2 regions of the Arthrobacter sp. PTI12 genome follow, and region 1 is predicted to be linked to the other one. Evidence: predicted binding sites of a transcription regulator. Region 1 holds the regulator's gene; the other holds the start of a gene.
What was found. The regulator Rex, encoded in region 1, represses fermentation and respiration genes when NADH is low (regulators of the CRP and FNR family bind a similar motif). The targets are predictions, from matches to a motif close to CTTGTGAANNNNTTCACAAG.
Positions count from the first base shown of each region.

Region 2: the regulator Rex is predicted to act here: its motif matches at 3,528-3,547, upstream of rhaI (L-rhamnose isomerase).

Region 1 covers NZ_CM155256.1:3,080,278-3,086,873, reverse strand. The annotation lists gene AC1MBU_RS14760 (ArsR/SmtB family transcription factor) at 25-474, shown strand; gene AC1MBU_RS14755 (3-deoxy-7-phosphoheptulonate synthase) at 761-1,840, shown strand; gene AC1MBU_RS14750 (helix-turn-helix domain-containing protein) at 1,995-2,207, shown strand; gene AC1MBU_RS14745 (30S ribosomal protein bS22) at 2,405-2,503, shown strand; gene AC1MBU_RS14740 (HAD family hydrolase) at 2,552-3,394, opposite strand; gene AC1MBU_RS14735 (glutaredoxin family protein) at 3,527-3,796, shown strand; gene AC1MBU_RS14730 (redox-sensing transcriptional repressor Rex) at 3,939-4,649, shown strand; gene AC1MBU_RS14725 (hypothetical protein) at 4,675-5,343, opposite strand; gene AC1MBU_RS14720 (YceI family protein) at 5,456-6,007, opposite strand; gene AC1MBU_RS14715 (histidine phosphatase family protein) at 6,210-6,596, shown strand, end outside.
Region 2 covers NZ_CM155256.1:183,971-190,566, reverse strand. The annotation lists gene AC1MBU_RS00900 (rhamnulokinase) at 1-197, opposite strand, end outside; gene AC1MBU_RS00895 (bifunctional aldolase/short-chain dehydrogenase) at 208-2,244, opposite strand; gene rhaI (L-rhamnose isomerase) at 2,247-3,413, opposite strand; gene AC1MBU_RS00885 (LacI family DNA-binding transcriptional regulator) at 3,665-4,663, shown strand; gene AC1MBU_RS00880 (L-rhamnose mutarotase) at 4,819-5,160, shown strand; gene AC1MBU_RS00875 (Gfo/Idh/MocA family protein) at 5,258-6,346, shown strand; gene AC1MBU_RS00870 (family 43 glycosylhydrolase) at 6,343-6,596, shown strand, end outside.

The sequences.
Region 1 (6,596 bases):
GACATATACGGATATGGTAATGGGATGGTCATGGATGATGTGTTCGGGGTCATCGCCGAAGCCACCCGCCGCCAGATTCTGGGCTCATTGCGGGACGGGGACAAAGCGGTGGGTGAGTTGGTGCTAGAGCTTGAAGTGAGCCAGCCCACAGTTTCGAAGCACCTCAAAGTTCTGCGGGAAGCAGGGCTTGTCACCATGCGGGCGCAGGGCCAGAAGCGCTTTTATTCACTCGAGCCGCAGCCATTGCTCACCGTTGCCTCCTGGCTTGCCGAGTTCCAGTTGCCCGCTCAGAAGGTCAACTCCTCGCTCCCGCCAGCCGTCCTGGAACCGGAACTCGATGCGCTGGTCTCAGTAGGGCCGGGCGTTACTCCCATCGATGGCGCTCAACCGTTCGGGCGGACCGTCGGCAGAGCTGCCGAACGCGCTGCCGACCTTCTGTCCCAGTTTCCGAAGCTGCGCCGCCGTAAGGACTAGCTGACGTGGGCGCTCCGTGCCCACCGGCTGGGTGGGAGAGCGCTTAGCCCACCGCCGTCACATACCGACACCAAAGTTCACAATTCAGATGGCGCCGTCTAACCTCGTTTCATGACAACCCGTTGGTATGCGTATTTTGCGTTGGCTCTGGAGGAGCCTGCGGCCTGACACGCTGACCAACACCTTCAGAGCCAACAGGGCAGGACACGTTTCCTGCCCTTCGTCGTTTCCACGGCGGGTTCTGTAGGACAGCCCCGCCGAAGAACCACCTTCGAAAGCCGGGACCATGAAAACCCTCACTTCAGCCTCTTCCAATCTCAATGTCCGCAGCATTGATCCGCTGCCCACGCCCGCCGCAGTTCTCGCTGAACTTCCTGTCACTTCCGAGGTTGCGGCATCAATCCGCCGCTCGCGCGAAGAAATCCGGGCAGTACTCGATGGCGTGGATGATCGCCTGCTCGTCATCGTCGGTCCCTGCTCAATTCATGACCCCGACGCCGGTATCGAGTACGCGCGCATGCTGGCTGACGCCGCGCAGATGCACCGCGAAGATCTGTTGGTGGTTATGCGTGCATACTTCGAAAAGCCCCGCACCACGGTGGGTTGGAAAGGGTTGATTAATGACCCGCACCTGGATGGGAGCCATGATATTGCCGCCGGCCTGCGAACGGCCCGTAGGTTCCTTCAAGAGGTTGCCACCCTGGGACTTCCACTTGGCACCGAGTTCCTCGAGCCGATCAGCCCCCAATACATTGCGGACCTGATCAGTTGGGGTGCAATCGGCGCCCGGACCACCGAGAGCCAGATCCACCGCCAGCTGTCCTCCGGCCTGTCCATGCCCGTGGGGTTCAAGAACGGAACCGACGGCGGCATCAGGGTGGCACTCGACGCCTGCGCTGCCGCAGGTGCACCGCAGACCTTCCTGGGGGTCGATGAGGGCGGACGCGCAGCCCTCGTCTCGACCACCGGAAACCCGGACACCCATTTGATCCTTCGCGGCGGATCCGACGGACCGAACTACAGCCCCGCCCACATTGCGCACGCCTCTGCCGCGCTTGCTGCGGCAGGTCAGAACCAGCGCCTTATCGTGGATGCCAGCCATGCGAATAGTGGCAAGGACCATCGGCGGCAGGCGGACGTCGCCCGGGAACTTGCGGATGCAGTATCCGGTTCCGGCACCATAGCCGGCGTCATGCTGGAAAGTTTCCTCGTAGAGGGCGCGCAGAAACTTGATGTGACAGCTGGAGGCAGACTTGCCTACGGCCAGAGCGTGACCGACGCCTGCATGGGCTGGGGTGTTACGGCATCGGTGCTTGGCGATCTCGCGAGAGGTTCGCGCCGTCGTCGTCAGGGTGGCGTTTCGTGACCTTGGCGTGCTTTCACTTTGGTCACAGGAACCACTAGAGTATCTCCCTAGACGGATAATCCTCAGGTCTCAAGGCGACACGCCGTCCGGCGTTCCATCAAGTGCGGTGGGCGCGCCTCTCAGGGTTAGCTCCAGAGAAAAGGACAGTGGTGAGATGGCGAGCGGCAGCAACTTCTCCGACGTGCGCTTCCTGACAGTTGCGGAAGTTGCCGAAGTGATGCGGGTATCGAAGATGACCGTATACCGGCTGGTGCACTCAGGGGACATGCCGGCGGTTCAGTTCGGGCGTTCCTACCGGGTGCCCGAATCCGCTGTGCAACAGTATCTGCGCTCCGCATCCGTGGAGGGTGAGTCGGGTACAGGCTAGGGTCGCGGATGGTGCCGGTCAGGAAGACCGGTCTGAGCGGGTACTCTGTTAAGAAGCGTTTTGCGTAGACGGTCGTATGTGCGGCCGCATGATGTACGTCACCGCGATGTGCGTCTTTTGTCAGATTCGAACGCCCCTGCCGCAGTTCATGCGGTAGAGGTTGTCCGGAACCGGAATGAATAGTTTGTGAGGACTCTATGGGTTCAGTAATCAAGAAGCGCCGCAAGCGGATGGCGAAGAAGAAGCACCGCAAACTGCTTCGCAAGACCCGCCACCAGCGCCGCAACAAGAAGTAGCATCGCATCCGGTCCGCCAGTGAGGCGGACCGGTTTTGCATTTAAGGACTAGCCCCTCATGCGGGCGAAGCCGCGCCATAGGCCGTAGATGGCACCGGCTCCCGTTGCTGCCTTGAGCCCCAGCGTTGCCGCACGGCGGCCGCTTCGAAAATCATAGATTGGCCAGTTGGAGTCACGGGCGTGCTTGCGAAGACGATGGTCAGGGTTGATAGCGACCGGGTGGCCAACAATGCTGAGCAGTGGCACATCGTTGTAGGAATCGCTGTACGCCCAGCAGCGGGACAGGTCCAGGCCCTCTTTCCCGGCAAGTTCGTTGACGGCCGTGGCCTTTGCCGGCCCGTGGAGGAACTCACCCACGAGCTTGCCTGTGTAGAAGCCCTCAGAGACCTCTCCCACAGTGCCGAGTGCACCCGTGAGCCCAAGCCGGTTGGCGATCACGCTGGCCACTTCGACGGGAGTGCCCGTGACCAACCAGACGCGGCGCCCGTTGCGGAGGTGCTGTTCCGCGAGGGCACGCGCTCCCGGCCAGATCTTCGACGCGATCATTTCGTCATAGACTTCTTCGCCAAGGGCCAGCACATCTTCATGCGCAATGCCGATAGCGAAGGCAAGAGCGGCATCACGGACAGCATGGATGTCGGTCATGTTCTCGCCGCGCATCACGAAGCGCAGCTGTTTCCAGGCCAGCCCTGCGGCAAAACGAAGCGTGAAAGCCCGCCGCTGGTACATCTTGCGCGCCACATGGAAGAGACTGGCGCCGCGCATCATCGTGTTGTCGACGTCGAAAAATGCTGCTTCCCCGGCCGGTCCGCCCAGCGGAGAAGATTCGGCAGGCACAGTCTCCGTGGAAGACCCGGGCTCGACTGCGGGTCGGAGGCTGGCTGCGGACATAGCACGAGTCTAATCACTGGTTGGCGTTCAGCGTGTCCGCGGACACCCACAGCAACCAGCCGATTTTCACGCTTCGAGGGCGTTCCGTAATGGCGACCTGCACGGAGCCCGCGGCCAGTAAGCTTGTGGACCATGACTCAGCAGACCCAACCGCCTGTCGCGGAATGGAGCACGGGCCTCGTGTTGGTGACGAGGCCGGACTGCCACCTCTGTCACGCCGCCCGGGAGACAGTGAGCCGCGTGGCTGCCGAACTGGGCGTGCTTTGGCGGGAAGAGTCGATTGCCGATCACGCCGATCTGCTGGAACGATTCTCGGAAGAGGTGCCGGTTCTGCTTCTCGACGGGGTCCAGCGGGACTTCTGGACAATCGACGAAGCGCGCCTGCGCAGGCTACTCACCTGAGCCGTTGTGCTCAGCGCCCTCCTGACTTTGAGGGCTTCCATCAGGGACCTAAAGTGGGACTATCCCGCCGTCATCCTCCGGCGGGCGGGCGGAGCAGTTCAGGCCGCCGGCGAACAAATAACGGAGAGATGAACCAGTGACCATGTCGGAGCTTCCCGGATTACGGTCCGCCGCGAGCGATCAGCAGGGCAGGCAAATTCCGCCTGCATCGCTCGCCCGCCTGACCATTTATCTGCGCGCCCTCAACTCCCTTCTGGCGGAGGGGATTGAACGAGTGTCTTCGGAGGAACTGGCAGACGCGGCGGGCGTGAATTCGCCCATGCTCCGCAAGGACCTCTCCTACCTGGGTTCCTACGGCACGCGGGGTGTCGGCTACGACGTCCAGTACCTGAACAGCCAGATCTCCACAGCCCTGGGACTGACTCAGGACTGGCGGGTAGCCATCGTCGGAGCCGGAAACCTCGGGCGTGCGCTCGCCGGGTACTCGGGGTTCCAGTCGCGGGGCTTCGAGGTGGTCGCGCTGTTCGACGCAGATCAGATGATCGTCGGTACGGAGGTCGGCTGGCTGCGCGTCAGCCCAGTGGAGGATCTGGCAACCGTGCTTCACAGGACGCGCGCCAATATGGCTGTTCTCGCGGTACCAGCGGGCGTTGCACAGCAGTTGTGCGATGAACTTGTTGCGGCCGGGGTGACAAGCATCCTAAGTTTCGCGCCGGTAGTGCTGCAGGTTCCTGACCGGGTGCAGCTGCGCAAGGTGGACATGGCCACGGAGCTGCAGATCCTCGCTTACCACGCACAGCGGGCGCAGGATCCGGATCTTGATGCCGGTTCCAGCGCCCGCGCGGCCCAGTAGGGCCGGTCCAGCAAGCTTCTGCGCGCTAGTGCGTGATTTGCTGCCGCTTGAAGTAGGCGTTGGACGGCTTGAGCCAGCACAGCACAACTCCGGCGACGCCAAGCAGCACCACGAGCACGTTCAGCGCGATGGAGAATCCGCTTGGCTGCAGGCTTTCCCCACCCAGCTGCGCCTGGACTTCAGCGTTGCCCTGCAGCGCGGCGAGCGTCACCCAACTCATGATCATGAGCAGAACCGAAATACCCGCAAGAACAGTGGCGGTTATGCGTGCCCAGTTGTGTCCCTTGCGGATGAAGACGGCCAGCAGTACGTATACGCCGGTGGTAAGGATGCCGACAACGATCCCGATGCCGACACCGATTGCAGCCGCTCCCGCCGGCCCACCCGTGGTGCCTGATCCCATCAGGGTGGTGATGAAGTTGAGAACCCCAGCGGCGATGATCAGCCAAAAAGCCAGATTGACTTCCTTGGGGAGGGGCGGCCGCGCCTGTTCCGGCATGCGGGCTGCACTCGGGTAGGCATACCCTGCGGGCTGGGCCGACTGGTAGGAGTATGGAGATGCAGGTTTCTGCGGTTCGGGGGAGAGGCCCGCACCGGAGTTCTGTGTTGGTCCGGGCTCATTGGGATTGAGTGACTCAGTTCCGGAGAGCTGGTGCGGATCGCGTTCTGAAGGATCGTGTGATGGCGTACTCATGCGCTCAGCGTACCGCCGTCAAGCTTTCGCCGTCGGGCTTTCAGGACAGAAAAAACGAGGGGGCGTGCCGGAAAGCCGGCACGCCCCTCGAAGGGATTCGTGAGCAAAGAGCCTAGTTGGCCGAGGGTGCCACGAAAGCGGCGTCAAGGTTGATGGTCACCTTGTCGCCCACCAAAACACCGCCGGCCTCAAGAGCTGCGTTCCAGGTCAGGCCGAATTCCTTGCGGGAGATGACCGTTTGGCCGGAGAATCCAGCGCGGGTGGCACCGAAGGGGTCAACAGCAACACCGTTGAACTCGGTATCGATGGAAACTTCCTTGGTGATCCCGCGGATGGTCAGGTCGCCGATCAGCTTGTAGGTCTCGCCGGCGCCTTCGACCCGCTTGGACACGAAAGTCATCTCGGGGAACTGCTCAGCGTCGAAGAAGTCGCCGCCGCGAACGTGGGCGTCGCGGTTCTCATCGTTCGAGTTGAAGGATTCGGTCTTGATGGTTGCGGTGACCTGCGAATCCTCGAGTGAGGATCCAACCTGCAGGGTGGCGTCGACGGTGTCGAAGTTCCCGCGTACCTTGCTGATCCCGGCGTGGCGGACGCTGAAGCCCACTTCGCTGTGCGAGCCGTCGAAGTTCCAGGTGCCCTGAGTGAGTCCGGTGGGGATAGCCATGATGTTTCTCCTGATCTGTCGTGCTTTGGGTTGGTGTGCGGCCGAGGCGACCGAACGAGCGTGTACCTCTAATAAACATGCATTTGCATCTTTTATTCCAGAGATTGCTTCAATCTTCAAATATTTTTCTCTACCGCCTCTTCCGACAACCAGTCGCAAGCCGATTTAGCCCTCTGGCGCGAGGGATGCGAAACTTGATGACATGCCCTCAGCCACCGTTCACCTCGTGCGCCACGGCGAAGTCCACAACCCGGACGGGATCCTCTATGGCCGCCTGCCCGAGTTCCATCTGTCAGAGCTCGGTCGTGAGATGGCCGAGCGGGTTGCGGGCTACTTTGCGGAGCGCAGGAACGACGGCGCCGACATCGTGCATCTCGTCGCCTCACCCCTCACGCGCGCACAGGAGACCGCTGAACCGACAGCTCGTGAGCTCGGCCTCACCGTTGTAACCGATGAGCGCATCATCGAGGCGGAGAACCGGTTCGAGGGGATGGCGCAGGTCGCCCAGCAGATCAAGCACCCCCGGCACTGGAAGTCCCTGCGAAACCCGTTCACTCCATCCTGGGGTGAGCCGTACAGTGCCCAGGTT
Region 2 (6,596 bases), 450 kb from region 1:
TCGCGGGCGAGGGTGAGGCCGTGCAGCACCTCCACGAAGAGGGCGTCGATGTCCCAGCGGAGGGCGCCGTCGGTTTCCTGCACGCCGTTCGGGAAACGATGGATGACCTCAAGTGACGGGCCGTCGGTGCCCATCCGGCCGAGGATAACCCGGCCGGATGAGGCACCGATATCGACGGCTGCGTAGACCGACTTCATGCTGAGCCGATTACCGGAGGAAGGCGGCGGCTACGCCGGCATCGACCGGAACGTGCAGCCCGGTGGTGTGGGACAGTTCGGCGGAGGTGAGGACCGCGGCGGCGTTCGCCACGTTCTCGGGCAGCACCTCGCGCTTGAGGAGGGTCCGCTGGGCGTAGTACTCGCCGAGCTTTTCTTCGTCCACACCGTAGACGGCGGCGCGTTTGGCTCCCCAGCCACCGGCGAAGATACCAGAGCCGCGGACCACGCCGTCGGGGTTGATGCCGTTGACGCGGACACCGTACTCGCCGAGTTCAGCGGCCAGCAGACGCACCTGATGGGCCTGGTCGGCTTTGGTCGCTGAATACGCGATGTTGTTCGGCCCGGCGAAGATAGAGTTCTTGGAGGATATGTAGATGATGTCCCCGCCCATCTCCTGGTCGATGAGCACCTTGGCGGCGGCCTTCGAGACCAGGAACGATCCCTTGGCCATCACGTTGTGCTGCAGGTCCCAGTCTTTCTCGGAGGTCTCCAGCAGCGGCTTGGAGATCGAAAGCCCGGCGTTGTTGACCACAAGGTCCAGTCCGCCGAAGGCCAGGACTGCGGCGTTGATTGCTTCCTGGACCTGCTCGGGATTGGTGACGTCGGCCTGGATGCCGATGGCGACGTCCGGCCCGCCAAGTTCCTCGGCGACCTTCTCGGCGTTTTCGAGGTTCAGGTCGGCGATGACCACGCACGCGCCCTCCGCTGCGAGGCGGGTGGCGATGGCCTTGCCGATGCCCGAGGCGGCGCCGGTGACCAGTGCGATGCGGGTGGCGTGGGACTTCGGCTTGGGCATCCGGGCGAGCTTGGCCTCTTCCAGCGCCCAGTACTCGATGCGGAACTTCTCGGACTCATCGATCGGGGCGTAGGTGGAAATGGCCTCCGCGCCGCGCATCACGTTGATGGCGTTGATGTAGAACTCACCGGCCACGCGGGCGGTCTGCTTGTTGGCACCGTAGGAGAACATTCCGACGCCGGGAATCAGGACGATGGCCGGGTCGGCTCCGCGCATGGCCGGTGAATCGGCGTCGGCGTGGCGCTCGTAGTACCCCTGGTAGTCCGCGCGGTACTCCTGGTGAAGTTCCTTCAGGCGTATCACGGACTCCTCGACGGAGGCATCCGCGGGCAGGTCCAGCACCAGCGGTTTGACCTTGGTGCGCAGGAAGTGGTCCGGGCAGGAGGTGCCCAGCGCCGCCAGGCGGGGATGTTCAGCTGCGCTCAAAAAGTCCAGAACGGCGTCGTCGTCAGTGAAGTGCCCCACCTGCGCGCGGTCGGTGGAGGCCAGGCCACGGATCACCGGGGCGATGGCGGCGGCCTTCGCGCGGCGCGCCTCAGGCGAGAGCGCGGCGTAGCCGTCGAGGGGCTCACCGAGCGCCTTTGGGTTTCCGTTCTCGGTAATGTAGCGCTCGGCGGTTTCGATCATCCACAGTGAATTGTTCTCGGCCTCGTCGGAGGTTTCGCCCCACGCGGTGATGCCGTGCCCGCCAAGGATGGTGCCGACGGCCTGCGGGTTTTCGGCCTTGATCGCGGCGATGTCCAGGCCGAGCTGGAAGCCCGGACGCCGCCAGGGCACCCACACCACCTTGTCGCCGAAGATCTTTTCGGTGAGTGCTTCGCCGTCGACCGCCGTGGCGATCGCGATGCCTGAGTCCGGGTGCAGGTGGTCAACGTGTGCGGCGTCGACGAGGCCGTGCATGGCGGTATCGATGGAAGGTGCCGCGCCGCCCTTGCCGTGCAGGGTGTAATCGAACGCCGCGACCATCTCGTCCTCACGGTCAAGGCCAGGGTAGACGTTGGTCAGGGCACGGAGACGGTCGAGGCGGAGCACCGCCAGGCCCTGTTCCTTGAGGGTGCCGAGGTCACCACCGGAGCCCTTTACCCACAACAGCTCAACGTTCTCGCCGGTGACGGGGTCGGTATCGCTGCCCTTGGCGGAGGTGTTGCCGCCGGCGTAGTTCGTGTTGCGTTTGTCCGCACCGAGCCGGTTGGAGCGGTTGATGAGGTCCTGAACGGTTTGGTTAGTCATGGTTACGCGCCCCATCCTGCCTGCTGTCCGCCCTCACGGTCAGCGTTGATGATTTCCTGGTAGCCGCTGGCCGCGTAGGCAGCCATGGGGTCCGCGGGAAGTCCGCGGGATTCACGCCACTGGGCGAGTGCCGGACGGACGTCGGTGTAGAAGGCGTCCATGAACAGTGCATGCGCGCCGAGGACGTCGCCTGCTTCCTGCGCCTTGGTCAACGACTCCCGGTCAACGAGCAGCGCACGGGCCGTCATCTCCTGCACATTGAGGACAGAGCGGATCTGGCCGGGGATCTTCTCTTCGAGGTTGTGGCACTGGTCCAGCATCAGCGCCACGTTGGCAGCCGGGTCGAGGGCGCCGCCGCGAGCCACCTCGTACATGATGCGGAACAGCTGGAACGGATCCGCTGCCCCCACGATCAGGTCATCATCCGCGTAGAAGCGCGAGTTGAAGTCGAAGGATCCGAGCTTTCCGAGGCGGATCAGCTGCGCCACGATGAACTCGATGTTGGTGCCGGGAGCGTGGTGGCCCGTGTCGAGGCAGACCATGGCCTTCTCACCGAGGGCCAGGGTGTGGGCGTAGGAAGTTCCCCAGTCAGGGACGTCGGTGTGGTAGAAAGCCGGTTCGAAGAACTTGTACTCGAGAACCATGCGCTGGTCATCACCGAGGCGCTCGTAAACCTTTTGCAGGGAATCATGCAGCCAGTCCTGGCGTGAGCGCATGTCGCCCTGGCCGGGGTAGTTGGTGCCGTCAGCCAGCCAGATCTTCAGGTCCTGTGAACCGGTGACGTTCATGACGTCGATGCACTCGTACATGTGGTCGAGGGCCTTGTTGCGGACGGCGGCGTCGCTGTGGGTCAGGGACCCGAACTTGTAGATGTCATCCTGGAACGTGTTGCTGTTGATGGTGCCCAGCGTGATGCCGAGGCCCTGCGCAAAGTCAGAAAGCGCGCCGTAATTTTCCACCTTGTCCCAGGGAATGTGCAAGGCAACGGAGGGCGCAAGGCCGGTCAGCTCGTTAACCTTGGCGGCGTCGGCGATCTTCTCCTGCACAGTGCGCGGAGTGCCGGGAGTCTGAAATACCTTGAAGCGGGTTCCGGAATTGCCGTAAGCCCAGGACGGCACCTCAATAGCGAGGTTCTCCAGGGTTGGCGTTATGCGGCTCAGGTCAACCATTACTTCTCTCCATTTACAGCTGCCGGCTGCAAGCCCGCGCGCATCGTCGTTGTTTTGCACTGACTTTTCACTAGGCCTGAAGGAGGCGGCGGTGACGGTCAGGAGATGAATCAGATATTGAATCGATTCATTAGTACGTTTCAAAGGTATCCTTGGCGATGAGTGGTGTCAAGCATTCTCGTGAAGAGTGCACATTTTCGTCCACCGCTTGTCTACAGCCCGTCACTTCCAGGAATCGAGGGTCTGCCCGGATGGTCAGTATCAAAGACGTTGCCGACCAGGCGCAGGTTGCCGTGGGCACAGTATCGAACGTGCTCAACAACCCGGACCGCGTAGCTGAAAAGACCCGTGAGCGGGTGCTCAGCGTCATCTCGGAACTGGGCTTCGTGCGCAATGATGCCGCTCGCCAGCTCCGTGCCGGGCTCAGCCGCACCATTGGGCTCATCGTCCTCGACGTCAGTAATCCGTTCTTCTCTTCGCTGGCGCGCGCCGCCGAAGACCGGGCGGCGGAGTCGGACAGCACCGTGCTGCTCGGGGACAGTGGGCATGACGCCGGCCGCGAAAGCCGCTATCTCGATGTGTTCGAGCAGCAGCGGGTCAAGGGTGTCCTGATTTCGCCGGTAGGTAACGTCGATTCCCGGCTCGAACAGCTGCGCGCCCACGGCGTGCCCGTGGTTTTGGTGGACCGGGTGGACCCGCAGCGCCGGATCAGTTCAGTGTCAGTGGATGATGTCGCCGGCGGTTACATGGCGGTGAAGCACATGCTCTCGCGCGGGCGGCGGCGCATCGCGTTCATCGGAGCGTCCACCGACATCCAACAGGTGGCAGACCGTCTGGCCGGAGCGCAGCAGGCTGTGGAGGAGTACCCGGATGCCGAGCTCGAGGTAGTGGAAGCCGCCGCAATGACCGTGCTGGCGGGGCGTGCAGCCGGTGAACTCCTTGCGGAGCGCGGCAGGGAAGGCCTGCCGGACGGCATTTTTTGCGCCAACGATCTGCTGGCCATCGGCGTGATGCAGGCTGTGCTGCTTATCCGCGGGTTGCGGATTCCGGAGGACCTCGCGCTGATCGGCTACGACGACATCGATTTCGCCCAGTCTGCGGTTGTTCCGCTGTCCACAGTGCGGCGGCCAACGGAGCTGATGGGGCGCACCGCCGTCGAACTGTTGCTTGAAGCGATTGACCGGACCTCACCCGAAAGCCGGCAGGTCATCTTCCAGCCCGAGCTGGTCAGCCGGGGGAGCACCCTCTAGCCCTTCCTCCTTCGGGAACTTTTGTGCAGCTCCGGCGAGTCCGACGCCGGTTTGAGTCACCGTAGGTGCGCAACAGTTGCGGGCAGGCGAGCTCCTTGGCAAGTCGCAGTGGTAGCATCCATGAAACGATTCATACCCGCTCGACGAGGAGAACTATGGAACGCGTCTGCTTCCAGTTGCAGGTGAAGCCCGACCGCCTTGAGGAGTACAAGGAGCGCCATGCCGCCGTCTGGCCGGACATGCTCCGCGCCCTCAAGGACACCGGCTGGAACAACTACTCGCTCTTCCTCCGGCCGGATGGCCTCCTGATCGGGTACGTCGAGTCGGATGACCTCGCCGCAGCCCAGAGCGCTATGGCCGAGACCGACGTCAATGCCCGCTGGCAGGCCGAGATGGGCGAGTTCTTCGTGGAGCTCGACGGCCGGCCGGACGAAGGATTTGTGCGGATCGAGGAGGTCTTTCACCTCGAGGACCAGCTCGACGCCCACGCCGAATGATCATCAGCCCGCAAAGTAGCCGGAAAATGGCAGGTTCGCCGGGAAGACCCCACGAACGTGCCACGCACCGGCGATCCTGACTCGAAAGGTCCCTCCAATGACCCGCATCCTCCGCGCTGCCATCCTCGGCACCGGCGCCGTGGCGCACCTCCATGCCGAGGCGCTTGCCGCGATCGACGGCGTCACTGCGGTTGCTTCAGCCGACCCCAGCGAGGAGCGGGTCCGTGACTTCAACGCCCGGCACGGAATCGCAGCCGGGTACGGCACCCTGGAGGAGCTGTTGGCCAAGGAGGCTGTCGACGTCGTGCATATTTGCACTCCGCCGGCGGGACATGCGGAACAGACAAAAGCAGCGTTCGACGCCGGTGCTCACGTCATCGCCGAAAAGCCGCCTGCGCTCTCCCTCGCAGAGGTGGACGCCATGCAGTCGGACGCGGTGGCCGCGAACCGGAAGCTCGCCGTCGTCTTCCAGCAGCGAACCGGCACGGCCGCCGCTCATATCCGGAACCTGCTGCGGTCGGGTGAACTCGGGAGGCCGCTAACCGCCGTCTGCCATACACACTGGTACCGCGGTCCCGAGTACTTCGACGTGCCGTGGCGCGGAACGTGGGAGACCGAGGGTGGCGGCACCACGCTGAGCCACGGCATTCACCAGATCGACTTGCTCGCCTACCTGCTCGGCGAGTGGAGCTCGGTGTCCGGCCAGCTGTTCCGGCTTGACCGGGAGTTGGAGACCGAGGACACCTCGTGCGGCGTCGTCGTCTTCGAGAATGGCGCCATCGCGTCGGTTCTGAGCACTGTGCTCGCGCCGCGGGAGTCGAGCCTGATCCGCATCGACACGGAGCACGCCACCATCGAGCTCGAGCACCTCTATGGCCACAACCACGCGAGCTGGAAGCTGACGCCGGCCCGCCACATCAGTGCGGAACGGGCGGCGTCGTGGGCGCTGCCGTCGAATGAGGTGCCGAGCGGGCACGATGTGCTCTTGTCCGAGGTCTACGAATCACTTCTTGCCGGGGCCGATGTCCCGCCGGTCGCCGCTGATCCTGCACGTGCTATCGAGATTGTTGCTGCCCTCTACGCATCGGCCGGGCGGGGTGCTCCCGTAACCCGCGGGGAACTCGCTGCGCCAGACTTTCGCGGGAGCATGCGCGCTCCCGTAACGGATCTGCGTCCCGGTCGGTGAGCGCACCGCTGCTCGCCGATCCGCTCGGCGGGCCGACTGATCCGTCGGTCATCCGCAACGAGCAGACCGGACAGTGGTGGATGTTTTACACCCAGCGGCGCCCCGCCGATTCGGGCGCGGGCGTCGAGTGGGTGCACGGCAGCCGGATTGGCACGGCCGTATCCGACGACGGCGCGCGCTGGCTCTACCGCGGTGTGGTCGACGGTCTCGACCCGGCTGGGGAGCCCGGCCCGAACACCCACTGGGCGCC